Regions from separate parts of the Amycolatopsis japonica genome, predicted to be linked through region 2. Evidence: predicted binding sites of a transcription regulator. Region 2 holds the regulator's gene; the other holds the start of a gene.
What was found. The regulator HspR, encoded in region 2, represses chaperone genes until heat shock. The targets are predictions, from matches to a motif close to ANNTTGAGTNNNNNNNACTCAANNT.
Positions count from the first base shown of each region.

Region 1: lon (endopeptidase La) is a predicted target of HspR. The motif match lies at 2,174-2,198, and genes of this name have one in related genera.

Region 1 covers NZ_CP008953.1:7,815,814-7,823,607, forward strand. The annotation lists gene AJAP_RS36115 (SAM-dependent methyltransferase) at 1-634, shown strand, start outside; gene AJAP_RS36120 (outer membrane protein assembly factor BamB family protein) at 707-2,074, opposite strand; gene lon (endopeptidase La) at 2,215-4,617, shown strand; gene AJAP_RS43280 (hypothetical protein) at 4,784-4,984, shown strand; gene AJAP_RS36130 (helix-turn-helix domain-containing protein) at 5,002-5,484, shown strand; gene AJAP_RS36135 (alkaline phosphatase PhoX) at 5,481-6,641, shown strand; gene AJAP_RS36140 (DedA family protein) at 6,688-7,338, opposite strand; gene AJAP_RS36145 (sensor histidine kinase) at 7,492-7,794, shown strand, end outside.
Region 2 covers NZ_CP008953.1:8,720,556-8,728,349, forward strand. The annotation lists gene AJAP_RS40605 (MarR family winged helix-turn-helix transcriptional regulator) at 1-93, opposite strand, end outside; gene AJAP_RS40610 (globin domain-containing protein) at 364-1,569, shown strand; gene AJAP_RS40615 (globin domain-containing protein) at 1,843-3,051, shown strand; gene AJAP_RS40620 (lytic polysaccharide monooxygenase) at 3,211-3,966, shown strand; gene AJAP_RS40625 (DUF305 domain-containing protein) at 3,963-4,559, shown strand; gene AJAP_RS40630 (heat shock protein transcriptional repressor HspR) at 4,675-5,103, opposite strand; gene dnaJ (molecular chaperone DnaJ) at 5,109-6,284, opposite strand; gene grpE (nucleotide exchange factor GrpE) at 6,318-7,064, opposite strand; gene dnaK (molecular chaperone DnaK) at 7,061-7,794, opposite strand, start outside.

The sequences.
Region 1 (7,794 bases), 900 kb from region 2:
GGGCGCGGGGATCCGGCAGTTCATCGATCTGGGGTCCGGTGTCCCGACGGCCGGGAACGTGCACGAGATCGTGCAGGAAGAACTGGAGCCGGGCGAGACGGCGAAGGTCGTGTACGTCGACTACGAGCCGGTGGCGGTGGCGCACGCGGAGCTGATCCTCGAACGCCACGAGGCGACCGACTGGGCGGGGATCGTGCATGCGGACATGCGGCGGCCGAAGGACGTCCTGCGGCATCCGGAGACGCTGCGGCTGATCGACTTCGACCAGCCGGTGTGCCTGATGATGATGGCCGTCCTGCATTTCGCCGGCCCGCACGACGATCCGCCCGCGCTGGTCGCGACGTACCGGAACGCGCTCGCGCCGGGCAGCTGGCTGGGGCTGTCGCATATGAGCTTCGGCGGCCAGACCGGCGAGGACGCCGACGGGCTGCACTGGATGGTCGAGCAGTACCGGAAGACGAGCAACCCGGTGTGGATGCGGGACCGCGAAGAGATCGAGCCGCTCTTCGGGGACTGGCCGCTGCTGGAGCCCGGCGTCGTCCACTTGCCCGACTGGCGGCCCGTGCGGGAGCTGCGGCGGGACGAGGAAGGCGCCCGCCCGTTCGCCTGGTGCGGTGTCTCGGTGCACCCCTGACCTCCGACCTCTCGCCGGTTCGCGTCGCGTTTAGGGGGCTAAAGGCGACGCGTACCGAGCAGAGGTCGGATGTCAGCCGAAGCGGCAGACGAGGGCACCTGCGTACTGGTTGTAGTCCCCCTTGGCGGCGAACATGACACCGCCGGCCCAGAAGAACTCGTAAAACGCGATCAGCGAGATTCCTTTGGTCTTGGGGTCGTCGTCCATCTGATAGGTCCCGACGACCGTCAGGGCACCATCGGCGGGCTTGACCCGGACGACCTGCTGAGGGCCTTCGTCGTCGTCCGGCGGCGCGACCTCCGCGATGATCTCGCCGTTGTCGACGGCGACGGGGGCCATGAAGCGATCCCCCTCGGCCGCGGGCGTCTCCCATTTCTTCTCACCGTTCTTCAGATCGAAGGCGACGATGCTGCTCGGCAGCGCGGGCGCGACTCCGGTGACGGTCACGAGCAGGCCGTCCGTCACCAGAGCGCGCATCCTGCTGTGCAGGCTGCCGGACGCGTCGTCACCGTTGAAGTCCATCTGCGGCCTGGCAAGCCCCGTCTCGTAGTTTCCCGCTTCGACCCTGGCCGTCGGCGTGAACGTGTCGTCCAGCATCAGGTAGGCGCTCTCGTCGTCGGCATCGTCCAGGAAGATGACCGGCGGCGTGGTGCTGACCCACGCGGGGACGATCGTGGTGGTGGGAATCGGCTTCACCAAGGTCTTCTCCTTGGTGACGGCCCCTGCGACATCGACGGCGACGATCGCGAGATCGAACTCCGGGTAACTGTTCAGGCAGGTCACCAGGAGCGCGACAGCCCGCCCCTGGGGCATGGCGTCCTTGGCGCGACAGTGCAAGCCCTTCTCCGGTGTATCGGGCGGCGTCGGCTTCGACCATTTCGTCCGTCCGGTCGCCACTTCGAGACCGGCCATGCCGAAGGACTGCGTGACCACGACGGTGTCTTCGATGATCTCCAACGAAGCGCTTTTCGCCGGCTTGTCGTCGTACTGCGGCGTCTTGAACGGTTGCTGCCAGACGAACGAGCCCATCCCGAAGTCGAGCAGGGCCGCGACCGCGCAGCCACCGCCGTAGGCCACGGCGACACGGTTCTGGACGACCGCGGTGCCGGCACCGCAAAAGACCCCTTCCGGCGGCTTGATCCGCCACCGGAGGGCGCCGTCCGCCTGGGCGTAGGCGCTGACATGTTCGTCGTTGAGGACTACGAAGAGATCGCCGGCGGTCCACGCCGCCACGCCTTCGTCGTACGACGGCATGTCCGCCGCGCCGTGCCGCCATTTCGATGCCGCCTGGGCGGCGCCGTTCGCGCCCACCGCCATCGGCGTGCCGTCGATCGTCGTCCGGCCGACGACGACCGCCGCGGTCGTGATCGCAACGGCGGCGGCGATCGTGAAAACGATCAGAAGGATCCAAGGCCGTCGGTCCGGCGTCCCCTGCTGCACGTCACCCCTCCCCAGGTCGTCACAGTGCGCGCACGGGACGCTACCAGTGCGATGATCGCCGACGGCGAACAACGAAGGGAAACAAACGGGTCGATAGGAGAGTTGAGCTAGACAGACTCAACTAACCGAGGAGTGCACAGATGACCGACAACCGCCTCCTGCCCGTCCTCCCGCTCGATGACGACGTCGTGCTGCCGGGCATGATCGTCCCGCTCGACCTCGCCGACACGGAGACGCGCGCCGCGGTGGAGTCCGCCCAGGCCAATACGCCTGCCCAGGCTTCCTTCCCGGGGATCCGGTCCAGCGCCGCCACCAAGGCCGAGGTGCTGATCGTCCCCCGCGTCCACGGCGAATACGCCGAACTCGGCACCATCGCGACCGTCGAACGCATCGGGCGCGTGCCCGGCGGCAAGACCGCGGTGCTGTTGCGCGGTACCCGCCGCGCCGTCGTCGGCCGCATCGCCGACGGTCCCGGCGCCGCTCGCTGGGTCCACGCCGAGGTCGCCACCGAGACCACCGACGACAACTCCGCGAAGCTCGCGTCCGAGTACAAGAGCGTCGTCCTCGCGATCCTCCAGCAGCGTGGCGGCTGGCAGATGATCGACGCCGTCCAGGAGGTCGAAGACCCGTCCGCGCTCGCCGACCTCGCGGGCAACTCGTCGTACCTGAACACCGAGCAGAAGCTCGAACTGCTCACCGCGCTCGACGTTTCGGCACGGCTGGAAAAGGCCCTCGAGTGGAGCCGCGAGCAGCTGGCCGAACTCGAGGTCACCGACACCATCCGCAAGGACGTCCAGGAGGGCATGGAGAAGCAGCAGAAGGAGTTCCTGCTGCGCCGCCAGCTCGAAGCGATCCGCAAGGAGCTGGGCGAGCTCGACGGAACGGCCAACGACGACGACTACCGCGCCCGCGTCGAGGCCGCCGAGCTGCCGGACGCGGTCAAGAAGGCCGCACTGTCCGAAGTGGACAAACTGGAGCGCACCTCCGACCAGTCCCCCGAGGGCGGCTGGATCCGCACCTGGCTGGACACGGTCCTCGAACTGCCGTGGAACGAGCGCACCACCGACGTCCACGACATCGCCGCCGCGCGCGACATCCTCGACGCCGACCACGCCGGCCTCGACGATGTGAAGGAACGCATCATCGAGTACCTGGCCGTGCGCAAGCGTCGTGCGGAGTCGGGGCTCGGCCCGGTCGGCGGACGGCGTTCGGGCGCGGTGCTCGCGCTCGCCGGTCCTCCGGGGGTCGGCAAGACGTCGCTCGGCGAGTCCGTGGCGAAGGCGATGGGCCGCAAGTTCGTCCGCGTCGCGCTCGGCGGCATCCGTGACGAGGCGGAGATCCGCGGTCACCGCCGCACGTACGTCGGCGCGCTGCCCGGCCGGATCGTCCGCGCCATCAAGGAAGCGGGTTCGATGAACCCGGTCGTGCTGCTCGACGAGATCGACAAGGTCGGCGCCGACTACCGCGGCGATCCGACGGCGGCGTTGCTGGAGGTGCTGGATCCGGAGCAGAACCACACGTTCCGCGACCACTACCTCGAGGTCGAGCTGGACCTGTCCGACGTCGTGTTCCTCGCGACGGCGAACGCGCTCGAGACCATTCCCGGCCCGCTGCTGGACCGGATGGAGCTGGTCACCCTCGACGGCTACACCGAGCACGAGAAGGTCACCATCGCCCGCGATCACTTGCTCCCCCGCGAGCTGGAGCGCGCCGGTCTCGGCAAGGACGACGTCACGCTGACCGACGGCGCGTTCAGCCGCATCGCCGCCGAGTACACGCGGGAGGCCGGGGTGCGCAACGCGAACCGGACCATCGCGAAGGTACTGCGCAAGGTGGCGACCAAGGTCGCGCTGGACGAGGTCGCGCTGCCGCTGACGATCGACGCCGAGGGGCTGGAGACCTACCTCGGCCGTCCGCGGCACCTGCCGGAGTCCTCGCTGCCCGCATCGACCCAGCGCACGTCGACCCCGGGGGTGGCCACCGGGCTGGCGGTGACCGGCGCCGGCGGTGACGTCCTCTACATCGAGGCGTCGCTGGCGGATCCGGAGTCCGGCTCCACCGGGCTTCAGCTGACCGGCCAGCTGGGCGAGGTGATGAAGGAATCGGTGCAGATCGCGTTGTCGTACCTGCGTTCGCACGGCGCTGAGCTGGAACTCCCGGTCGGCGACCTGAAGGACCGCGGCATCCACGTGCACGTCCCCGCGGGCGCGGTGCCCAAGGACGGGCCGAGCGCCGGCATCACGATGACGACCGCGCTGGCGTCCCTGCTTTCGGGCCGGGTCGTGAAGTCGGACGTCGCGATGACCGGTGAGGTGTCGCTGACCGGGCGCGTGCTGCCGATCGGCGGGGTCAAGCAGAAGCTGCTGGCCGCGCACCGGGCCGGGATGAAGACGGTGATCATCCCGCAGCGCAACGAGCCCGATCTGGACGACGTCCCGGCCGAAGTGCTGGCCCAGCTGGACGTCCACGCCGTGGCGAACGTCCGCGACGTGCTGGACATCGCGCTGGCCCCGGCGACGGCTCCGGTCGCCCATGCGGCGTAACGGCGCGAGGCCGAAGCCCCGGATCCTCTCGTGGGTCCGGGGCTTTCGGCTTGCCGAGATCCGGACGAACCCGGACATTGACTCGCCTTAAACTCCCTATCACGTTTTGATAACGTACATTGCGTGCCACCCAGCCGGGGTGCGTGATCCTTGAGAGGGCAAGGTCATGAGTCAAGGAATTCTTTCCCCGTTGCGGCCGAGGCGAAGGTGCGTTTCGGCCGGTCAGATCGTCTGTCTGAGCATTCTCACCGGATTCACCGCGACGCTGACCTTCGCCGGCACCAGCGCCACTATCGCCGCGGGGATCGCCATCACCCCGTTCGGCGTCGTTCTCCGTCACCCCGCGCCTGCCAAGGCACCCCGGTGAACACGGAAACGGAGTTCATGGCGCGGCTGCGCGAACTCCGTGACCGAAGCGGCCTCAGCATCCGCGCGCTGGCCGCCGCGACCGGTTGGTCCCGCAGCACCTTGGCCGATCTGTTGGCGCGGAACACCTTGCCCGGCAACGAAAACCAGATGCGAGTCCTGTTGCACGCCCTGCTCCGGACGGTCCCCGACGAGCGCGGGGTCGACGAGTATCTCACCGACTGGCGTCACCTGATCGGACGTCGCCACCACCGCAATGGCGGATGCGCACCGCTCGACCGGATACTCGTCGCCCTGGAAATCGCGGCACAGCGCGGCGGCTCCGAAGCGCCGGGCCTACGCAAAGCGAAAGAAATAGTGCTGCACGAAGGTTCCCTACGAAAGTTCCCTCCTCGCGGTGAATACGCCGCGAATTCACCTGGATGTCCCGTTCCGCCCGTACTCTCCGACCCGCTCCATCCCGCACCACCACATCAGCGGATGTCTCGGAGGCACGAGTGAAGCGACGGAATTTCCTGCGCGCGGCCGTGGTCGGCGCCGGTGTCACGGCGTTCGGCAACAGGCTCTCGGGAGCGGCTCTCGCCGCGCCCGCCCAGAACGGCCCCAGCCCGTACGGCGCGCTCCAGGCCGCCGACGCGAACGGGATCCAACTGCCGGCGGGATTCACCAGCCGTGTCATCGCCAGGTCCGGCCAGAAGGTCGCGAGCACCGGGTACACCTGGCACAGTGCCCCGGACGGCGGCGCGGTGTTCGCCGACGGCAGCGGCTGGATCTACGTGTCTAACTCGGAGATCACCCCCGGCGGGGGCGCGAGCGCGGTCAAGTTCGACGCGAGCGGGAACATCACCGGCGCCCACCGCATCCTTGCGAACACGCGCCAGAACTGTGCGGGCGGCAAGACTCCTTGGAACACCTGGCTTTCCTGCGAGGAGACCGACCTCGGGTTCGTCTACGAATGCCAGCCGAACGGCCCGGCCACGGCCGCCGTCCAGCGGCCCGCGATGGGGAAGTTCAAGCACGAGGCCGCGGCGGCCGACCCGGTGCGCAAGGTCGTCTACCTGACCGAAGACACCTCCGACGGCTGCTTCTACCGCTTCGTCCCGACGACCTGGGGCGACCTCTCCGCCGGGACGTTGCAGGTGCTCAAGGCGGGCACGGCGACTTCCGGCAGCTTCACCTGGGCGAACGTGCCCGACCCCGACGGCTCCCCCACCGCCACCCGCAACCAGGTGTCCGGTGCGAAGCGGTTCAACGGCGGCGAAGGACTGCACTACGCCAACGACACCGCGTGGTTCACCACCAAGGGCGACAACCGCGTCTGGCAGCTCAACCTGACGAACAGCACCTACGAGCTGGCCTACGACGACTCGCTGGTCAGCCCCGGCTCGGCCCCGCTGACGGGTGTCGACAACGTCACCGGGACCTCGTCGGGTGACCTGTACGTCGCCGAAGACGGCGGCAACATGGAGATCTGCATCATCACGCCGAACGACATCGTGGCCCCCTTCCTGCGGATCAACGGCCAGAGCTCGTCGGAGATCTGCGGCCCCGCGTTCACTCCGGCGGGAAACCGGCTGTACTTCTCCTCGCAACGCGGTACCTCCGGTTCGTCCTCGGGCGGGATCACCTACGAGGTGACCGGCCCCTTCCGTTCCTGAAAACCGGCGTGCGGGGGCGTCGACGGCCCGGCGCCCCCCGCACGGCTCAGGCGTTGGTGCGGTTCTTCTCCCGCAACCGGTTCACCACGAAGAGGGTCAGGGCGATCGCGACGGCGGCGATCACGAAGTACTGGAAGAACCCGGCGTATTCCTCGACAAGATGCCAGCTCTCCCCGAGGGCGTAGCCCGCCAGGACGAACACCGTGTTCCAGATCAGGCTGCCCAGCGTGGTCAGGGTCAGGAACCGCCAGAACGGCATGCGTTCGATTCCGGCGGGCAGGGAGATGAGGCTGCGGAAGATCGGCACCATCCTGCCGAAGAACACCGCCTTGGTGCCGTGTTTCTTGAACCAGGCTTCGGTCTTGTCGAAGTCGGACGCCTTGACCAGCGGGATCTTCGCCATCCAGCGCCGTGTTCGGTCGCGGCCCAGCAGCAGGCCGAGGTAGTACACGATGATCGCGCCCGCGACCGAGCCGAACGTCGTCCACACCAGTGCCTCCATCAGCGTGAACGTGCCCTGACTGGCCGAGAACCCGGCCAGCGGGAGCACCAGTTCGCTGGGGATCGGCGGGAAGAGGTTGTCCAGGCCGACGATGATCGCGGCTCCAGGACCGCCCAGCGCGTCCATCAGTGACACCGCCCAGCCGGCGAGTCCTCCCATCGGTTCACTGGCGGTTTGGGCGAGGAGGAGGTTCATGGCGGCCTTTCGTGGTCGTCTGCGGATGTCAACGAACGTACGAATCGCCCGGGTTCCGCACACTGGGGTGAAGCGGCACAAATCACTGCGGTAAACCGCAGTACCGATCTCCGGCTACCCCGCTAACCTCGCGTTATGCCCATTCCGCCCGCGATGCGCCGCTTCCTGCGCAGAGCACTCCGCGGCACACTCGGTCTGGCGATCGGCGCCATGACCGCGGTCGCGGAGTGCTTCTATGTGCTCTTCGGCGGCCTCGCGCTCACGGTTCCCGCGCTACGGCAGCCTGTCCTGGCCGGTGCGCGTGTGCTGTCCGAAGTGGAACGGCGACGGCTGGAGAAGTACTTCGGCGAAGAGAACGCCACGAACTACACAGATCGCCGTGCGATGGCCTACCTCGTCCCGCGGTGCGTCATCGGACTGCTCTGCGCCGCGATCTTCGTCCTGATCCTGCTGGGC
Region 2 (7,794 bases):
CTGCCACGCCTGCATTATCCAGGCGTGCTGCAGCTGCGAGGCGGCCTTCAACTCACGCATCAGCTCGACCCTGGCGTCGTCCGCGGAGCTCATCGGTCCCTCCCGGCTACTTGTACAGTACAACTTTATTCGGCGACACTTGCGTAAGACAACTATTTACCTCGTGAGATCGCCCACTGTGGACCGGCTTCGAGTACACCCGTCCGGAGCAACGATGCGGGCAAAAGGTCTCTCGGCGGCTAGTCTCGCGAACGAGCCGGAACTCAGCCGACCGGCCGACAGCCACTGACCGGAGAGGTGAATGATCCGTGAATTCTTCTCCAGTGGACCCTCGTACGTGAATCCGGGGAACTGTCTTCCGGTATGCGCTTCCCGATCAGCGACTCCCAGCCCGTGACGGCCGACGCGGTCAGCCCGGTCCCGCGGTCTTCGGCGCCGCGTGAAGCACCGCCCGCCGTCACCGCGATGGTGCGGCTCATCCGGGACACCTGGGCGAAGTCGGAACCCTTCATCCCGGAGATCTCGCAGTTCTTCTACGGGATGCTGTTCACCCTCGCACCTGCCACCCGCGACTTCTTCCCGATCAACATGGAGGTCCAGCGCGGCAGGCTGGTCCGCGCGCTGGTCCACATCGTGCAGATGGTCGACCGGCCGGACGACCTCGTCCCGTTCCTGACCCAGCTCGGCCGCGACCACCGCAAGTTCGGCGTCATCCCGCGGCACTACGAGGCCGTCGGCACCGCGCTGCTCGCCTCGCTCAAGAACCACCTCGGTCCGGACTGGACACCCGAGGTCGAACGGGCCTGGGCGGAGGCGTTCACCATCGTCGCCCGCGCGATGCAGGAGGCCGCCGCGGCCGACGTCAACCCGGCGTCGTGGTCGGCGACCGTACTCGAACACCGGCGGCTCACCTGGGATCTCGCCCTGGTCCGCGTCCAGCCCGAATTCCCGGTGCCCTACCTGCCCGGCCAGTACATGAGCGTCGAAGTACCGCAGCGGCCGAGGCTCTGGCGCTACCTTTCGCCGGCGAACGCGCCGCGCGAGGACGGCGGCATCGAGTTCCACGTGCGCGCGGTCGACGGCGGCTGGGTGTCGCGCGCCATCGTGAGCCACACGCAGCCCGGCGACGTCTGGCGGCTCGGACCGCCGCTCGGCAGGCTTTCGGTCGACCGGACCGACGGCCGCGACGTCCTGATGATCGCGGGCGGCACCGGTGTCGCGCCGCTGCGCGCCATCTTGGACGATCTGGCGCAGTGGGGCGAGAACCCGAAGGTGCAGTTGTTCTACGGCGGACCGTCGCGTGAGGACCTCTACGACCTCGACGAGTTGCGCGCCCTGGCGGCCACGAACCCGTGGCTCACCGTGACCCCGGTGGTCGAACACGGCGAAGAAGCCCCCGGCTGCGTGCAGGGCACGCTCGCGGAAGCCGTTACACAGCAAGGATCCTGGCCGGGACACCGGATCCTCGTCGCCGGCTCGCCCGCGATGATCCGGGCGACGGTGTCCCGGATGCTGGTCGCGGGCAGCGCGCTCGACCAGATCGCGTACGACCCCTTCACCATCGACTAGGCAATTCGATTCCACAATGGTGTTCGGCCGCGTTACGTGATCTCGTAAACACGGAGAAAAACCCACCCGATCGGCCGATCACGCATTCCTTTACTTAGTGCCAGACGGGGTTGACGGCGCGTATATCGTTTGCTCCGTTCGAGCGGGAAACAAACATTCGTGGATCCTTTCGCGACTTTCGGGCATACAGTCGAGAACCCTCGGGGGAACACGAGCACGATGACATCGGGTCTGGAGAATATGCCCGATCCAACTGGAGAAAATCGTTCACCCATGACCGCCGAAACAGTGAAGTACGAGCATCCGCCCAGTTCGTCCAGATCCTCACCGATTCCCGTCCCACCCTTGATCGAGACGCCGACGGCGGACAAGTCCGTCCAGCTGGCCAAGCTCATCAGGGAGAGTTTCGCCGCCGTCGAAACGAAGTCCGAGGAGTTGTCCCAATACTTCTACGGGGCGCTCTTCGCCGTTTCGCCCGACGCCAGGGCGCTCTTCCCGATCAACATGGCCACGCAGCGAAATCGTTTGCTGCGCGCCCTCGTCTACGTCGTGCAGATGGTGGACCGGCCCGACGAACTGGCCACCTTCCTCGGCCAGCTCGGCCGGGACCACCGGAAGTTCGATGTCCTCGGCCGCCATTACGACGCCGTCGGCGTCGCACTGATCGCCGCGTTGAAAAGGTTCTTGAAGGACGACTGGACTCCCGAGGTGGAGGACGCCTGGGTCACCGCGTACGGCGTCATTTCGAAGAGCATGCGCGAGGCCGCGGGCAAGGAGGTCGGGCCGGCGTGGTGGAAGGCGACCGTCATCGAACACCGCGTCGTGTCCCGTGACGTCGCCATCGTCAAGGTGCGCACCGATCAGCCGCTGCCGTACCGGGCCGGCGGCTATGTGAGCGTCGAGGTCCCGCAACGGCCGCGGATGTGGCGGTACTTCTCGCCCGCCACCGCGCCGCACGACGACGGGACGATGGAGTTCCACGTGCACGCCGTGCGCGGCGGCTGGGTCTCGCGCGCGATCGTCCACCACACCCGGTTCGGCGACGTCTGGCGCCTCGGCCCGTCGCTCGGCGCGCTTTCGGTGAATCACACGGAAAGCCGTCCGCTGCTGATGATCGGCGGCGGCACCGGCGTCGCGCCGTTGCTCGCCCTGCTCGACGACATGTCGCGCTGGAAGAACAACCCGCCGGTGCACCTCTTCTTCGGCGGGCGCCGTCCGGAAGACCTCTACGCCCTCGACGAACTCCGCGGGCTCACCGTCACCTGCCCTTGGCTGACGGTGACACCGGTGACCGAGGAAGGCGCCGTCACCGGCGGCGACCGCGGCACGCTGGCGACGGCGGTGACGCAGCGCGGGGCCTGGAAGGAGCGTGACGTGTACGTCGCCGGGTCGCCGTCGATGATCCGGGCGACCATCGCGAAACTGCTCGCCGCGGGCACGGACCTCGGCCGGATCAAGTACGACCCCTTCACCCTGGACTGAGGTGATACTTCGTTCGTATTAGGCCGATCGGCTGTTCCACCTGGGCCCGACGCAGCAGTAGGTCAGTGAATCATTGACCACGGTCACCGGCGGATTTATGGTCTAGACCACATTGCTCCCCCTCACGGGAACACCGTCGTTCCATCCCCAGGAGCCGGCATGACCGTCAAACGCAAGCTCGTGGCAGCCGCCGCCGGTGCGATCCTCGCCCCGATCGCCATCGTGGCCATCCCGCAGGTGGCCAGCGCCCACGGCTATGTGCTGTCCCCGCCCAGCCGCCAGGCGAACTGCGCCCAAGGCAAGGTTTCCGGCTGCGGCGCCATCGTCTACGAACCGCAGAGCGTCGAAGGCCCCAAGGGGCTCCGCAGCTGCAACGGCGGCCTTCCCGGATTCGCCGAGCTCAACGACGAGTCGAAGCCGTGGCCCGCCGCGTCGGTCGGCAACAGCGTGACCTTCAGCTGGAAGTTCACCGCCTACCACCGGACCACGAACTACGAGTACTACATCGGTGGCACCAAGATCGCCGACATCAGCGGGAACAACTCCGCGCCGAAGGACCCGACGTCGCACACGGTGAGCCTGAACGGCTTCAGCGGCCGCCAGAAGGTGCTCGCCATCTGGAACATCGCGGACACGCCGATGGCCTTCTACAGCTGCATCGACCTGCAGATCGGCGGCGGCACCCCGCCCACCAGCACCAGCAACCCGCCGACCACCAGCAACCCGCCCACGACGTCGAACCCGCCGACCAGCACCGGCAACCCGCCCACCGGCGGCACCTGGGCGGCCGGGACGTCCTACGCGGTCGGCAACACGGTGACCTACGGCGGCGCGACCTACCGCTGCCAGATGGCGCATACCGCGATCCAAGGCTGGGAACCGCCGAACACCCCCGCGCTGTGGACGCGGCAGTGAAGCTGGCCCTCGTTCTCGTCGCCGGTCTCGTGGCCCTCGCGGGCTGCGGGACCGGTGATGGCTCATCCACCAACGCCGGCGCCCCGATCTCCCCGGTTTCCCAGTCGGCCGGGGCGTCCGCGGAGTACAACGACGCCGACGTGATGTTCCTGCAGATGATGATCGCCCACAACGACCAGGGCGTGGAGATCGTCAAGCTGGTCAAGGCCAAGCAGGGGCAGAAGCAGGAGCTCAAGGACCTCGCGGCCGCCATCGAGGCGACCCAGCAGACCGAGACGACCGACATGCGGAACCGGCTGAAGGCCTGGGGCAAACCCGAGACGGGTTCCATGGACCCGAAGGCGCACCACCATCACGGTGGCGACGGGCTCACCGACAAGGGCCTGCTCGACGCACTGTCCAAAAAGGATGGTGCGGAGTTCAGTCTGGACTTCGCCGACATCTTCGTGGCGCACCAGCACAACGGGGTCGCGCTGGCGAGGACCGAGCTGAAGGACGGGAAGAACCCCGAGTCGAAGGCGCTGGCCCAGCGGATCCAGGACTCGCGCACCGGCGAGGTCCAGCAGATCCGGACCCTCGTCCCCGGCCAATGACGCATTCAGAGGACTAAATGCGTGAAGTACGTGAAGGCCCCCTTCATTGCGTCTAGCGCAGTGAAGGGGGCCTTCACGTACTCACGAGGGCTGGCGACCCGCGGCATTCAGAGGACTAATTGCGTTTTTTGGGCTTCCAGACCACGAGGGCCGTCTGCTGCCGCAAGGGAACGAGATCCTTGCGGTAGGAGGCGTGCACGGCCGCGGCCGTCTGTTCGGCGGTGAGGTACGCCGCCGTGAGCTCCTCGGTCAGTTCGGCGATGCGCGCGCGGAGCGCGTCGACCTGGTTCTCCAGCTCGATGATCCGCTTGATGCCCGCGAGGTTGACACCGTCCTCTTGGGACAGTCGCTGCACTTCGCGCAGCAACGCGATGTCCCGCATCGAGTAACGCCGTCCACCACCGGAGGTCCGGCCCGGCGACACGAGACCCTGGCGGTCGTAGGACCGCAGGGTCTGCGCGTGCAGGCCGGAAAGCTGTGCCGCCACCGAAATGACGAACACCGGGGTGTCCTCGTCCGCACCGTGCGGCAGCCCGCCGAACATCGTGCTCACCTGCCTTCGAGAAGTTCGGTGATCTCCGGTCGCGGGTCGTGGCCGGACATGGCTTCCGCGTACGCCTCCAGCGCTTCACGGGCCTTGTCGTCCAATTTGGCCGGGATGGCCGCCTGCAGGGTGACCAGCAGATCGCCCTGCGAACCGTCACGCTTCGCGATTCCCTTGCCGCGCACGCGAAGCACGCGACCGCTCGCCGTACCCTGCGGCACCTTCAGCGAGACCTTGCCCTCGAGCGTCGGCACGGTGATCGTGCCGCCGAGGGCCAGCTCCGTGAAGGACACCGGCACGGTGATCGTCAGGTCGAGGTCCTTGCGCCCGAACAACGTGTGCGGAGCGACGTGCACGCGGACGTACAGGTCGCCCGGCTGCGCGCCGCCACGGCCCGGTTCGCCCTGGCCCGCCAGCCGGATCCGCTGGTCGTCGGCGACGCCCGGCGGGATCCGCACGGTCAGCGTGCGTGTACGGGTGCTGACGCCCTCGCCCGCGCATTCCGGGCACGGGTCGTCGATGATCTGGCCGCGGCCGCGGCAGTCGCGGCACGGCTCGGAGAAGGCGAACGCGCCCTGGCTGCGGCTGACCAGCCCGCTGCCCTGGCAGGTCGCACACGTCCTCGGGGAGGTCCCCGGTTTCGCGCCGTTGCCACCGCAGGTGGAACAGGTCGCCGGGCTCGACAGCCGCAGCGGCAGGGTCGCGCCCTTGACCGCCTCGGCGAAATCGATCCGGACGTCGGTCTCCACGTCCGCGCCGCGTTGCGGCCGGTTCGCCGTGGCACCGGCCGCGGCGCCGCGGCGGCCGAACAGCCCGCCGAGGATGTCGCCGAGACCGCCGAAGCCGCCCTGCTGCTGCCCCGCCTGGCCGAAGATGTCGCCGACGTCGAAACCGCCGCCGCCGGCACCGCCGCCCGGGAAGCCGAAGCCACCGGGACCGCCGGAGCCGAAGAGGCGGCGAGCCTCGTCGTACTCCTTGCGCTTGGCGGTGTCGGACAGCACGCCGTACGCCTCGGAGACCGCCTTGAACTTCTTCTCGGCCTCCGCGTTGCCCGCGTTGGCGTCGGGGTGGTTCTCCTTGGCCAGCTTGCGGTAGGCCTTCTTGATCTCGTCCGCGGTGGCGTCGGAGGAGACGCCCAGTTCACGGTAGAAGTCCTTACCGATCCATTCCCGTGCACTCACCGAACGTCTCCTCCTTTCACGCCGTATCGCCGATCAGCGGTTGTTCTCATCGAAAAGTTCGCCCTCGAGCGGCAACTCGCCGCCCACCGGCGGGTCCACCGGGGCGCCACCCGGCTCGTGGTCGGTGACCCCGACCATCGCCGGACGCAGCACGCGCTCGCCGAAGCGGTAACCACGGCGCATGACCATGGTGACCGTCGGCCCGGTGACGTCCGGGGACGTGCTGTGCTGCACGGCCTCGTGCACGCTCGGGTCGAAGGGCTCGCCCTCGGTGCCGAACGCCTCGAGGCCCGACCGCTGCAGGCTTCCGACCAGCTTCTCGCCGACCGACTTGAAGGCACCGGTCAGGTCGCCGTGCTGCTCCGCGCGCTCGAGGTCGTCGAGCAGCGGGAGCAGATCGCCGACGACCGACGCCTTCGCGCCGACGACGACCTGCTCGCGGTCGCGGTCCACGCGCTTGCGGTAGTTGGCGTACTCCGCCTGGAGGCGCTGGAGGTCGGCGGTGCGTTCCGCCAGCTCCTTCTCCAGACCGGTGGCCACCGACACCGAATCGTCCACAAGGGACTCCCCGAGGCCGGGGCCCGCGTGTGCGGCGGGCTCCGGCTCGGTCTGCGCGGCGGCCTCTTCGGCCGGGGCGGCGTGCTTCGGGCCGTCCTGGGGTTCGGCGGCCGGGGCGGCCGGGCGGACCTCACCGGTCAGCGGGTCGATCCGCCTACGGTCCCGCACGACCACCGGTTCCTCCGGGCCCCGGCCCTCGGTTTCGTCGTAGCGTCCCGTCACTTCTTGTCCTTCTCGTCCTCTTCGACGATCTCGGCGTCGACGACGTCGTCCGCCTTGGCCTGCGAACCGGTACCCGCGCCCGCCGCACCGGCGGCGCCTTCACCGGCGGCACCTTCGGCACCCGGGGTGGCGTTGGCGTAGAGCGCGGTGCCCAGCTCCTGCGAAGCGGTGTTCAGCTTCTCGATGGACTCGCGGATCTTCGCCGAGTCGGTGCCCTTGAGCGCCTCGTTGGCCTCGTCGATCGCGGACTTCACCTTGCCCTTGAGCTCGTCGGGCAGCTTGTCCTCGTTGTCCTTGACGAACTTCTCGGTCTGGTAGACCAGCGTCTCCGCCTGGTTGCGGGTCTCCGCCTCCTCGCGGCGCTGCTTGTCCTCCTCGGCGTGCGCCTCGGCGTCCTTGACCATGCGCTCGATGTCGTCCTTCGGCAGCGCGGAGCCACCGGTGATCGTCATCGACTGCTCCTTGTTCGTGCCGAGGTCCTTCGCGAGGACGTGCACGATGCCGTTGGCGTCGATGTCGAAGGTGACCTCGATCTGCGGCACGCCACGCGGGGCGGGCGGGAGACCGGTCAGCTCGAACATGCCGAGCTTCTTGTTGTGCGCCGCGATCTCGCGCTCACCCTGGAACACCTGGATCTGCACCGACGGCTGGTTGTCGTCCGCGGTGGAGAAGATCTCCGAACGCTTGGTCGGGATCGTGGTGTTGCGCTCGATGAGCTTGGTGAACACGC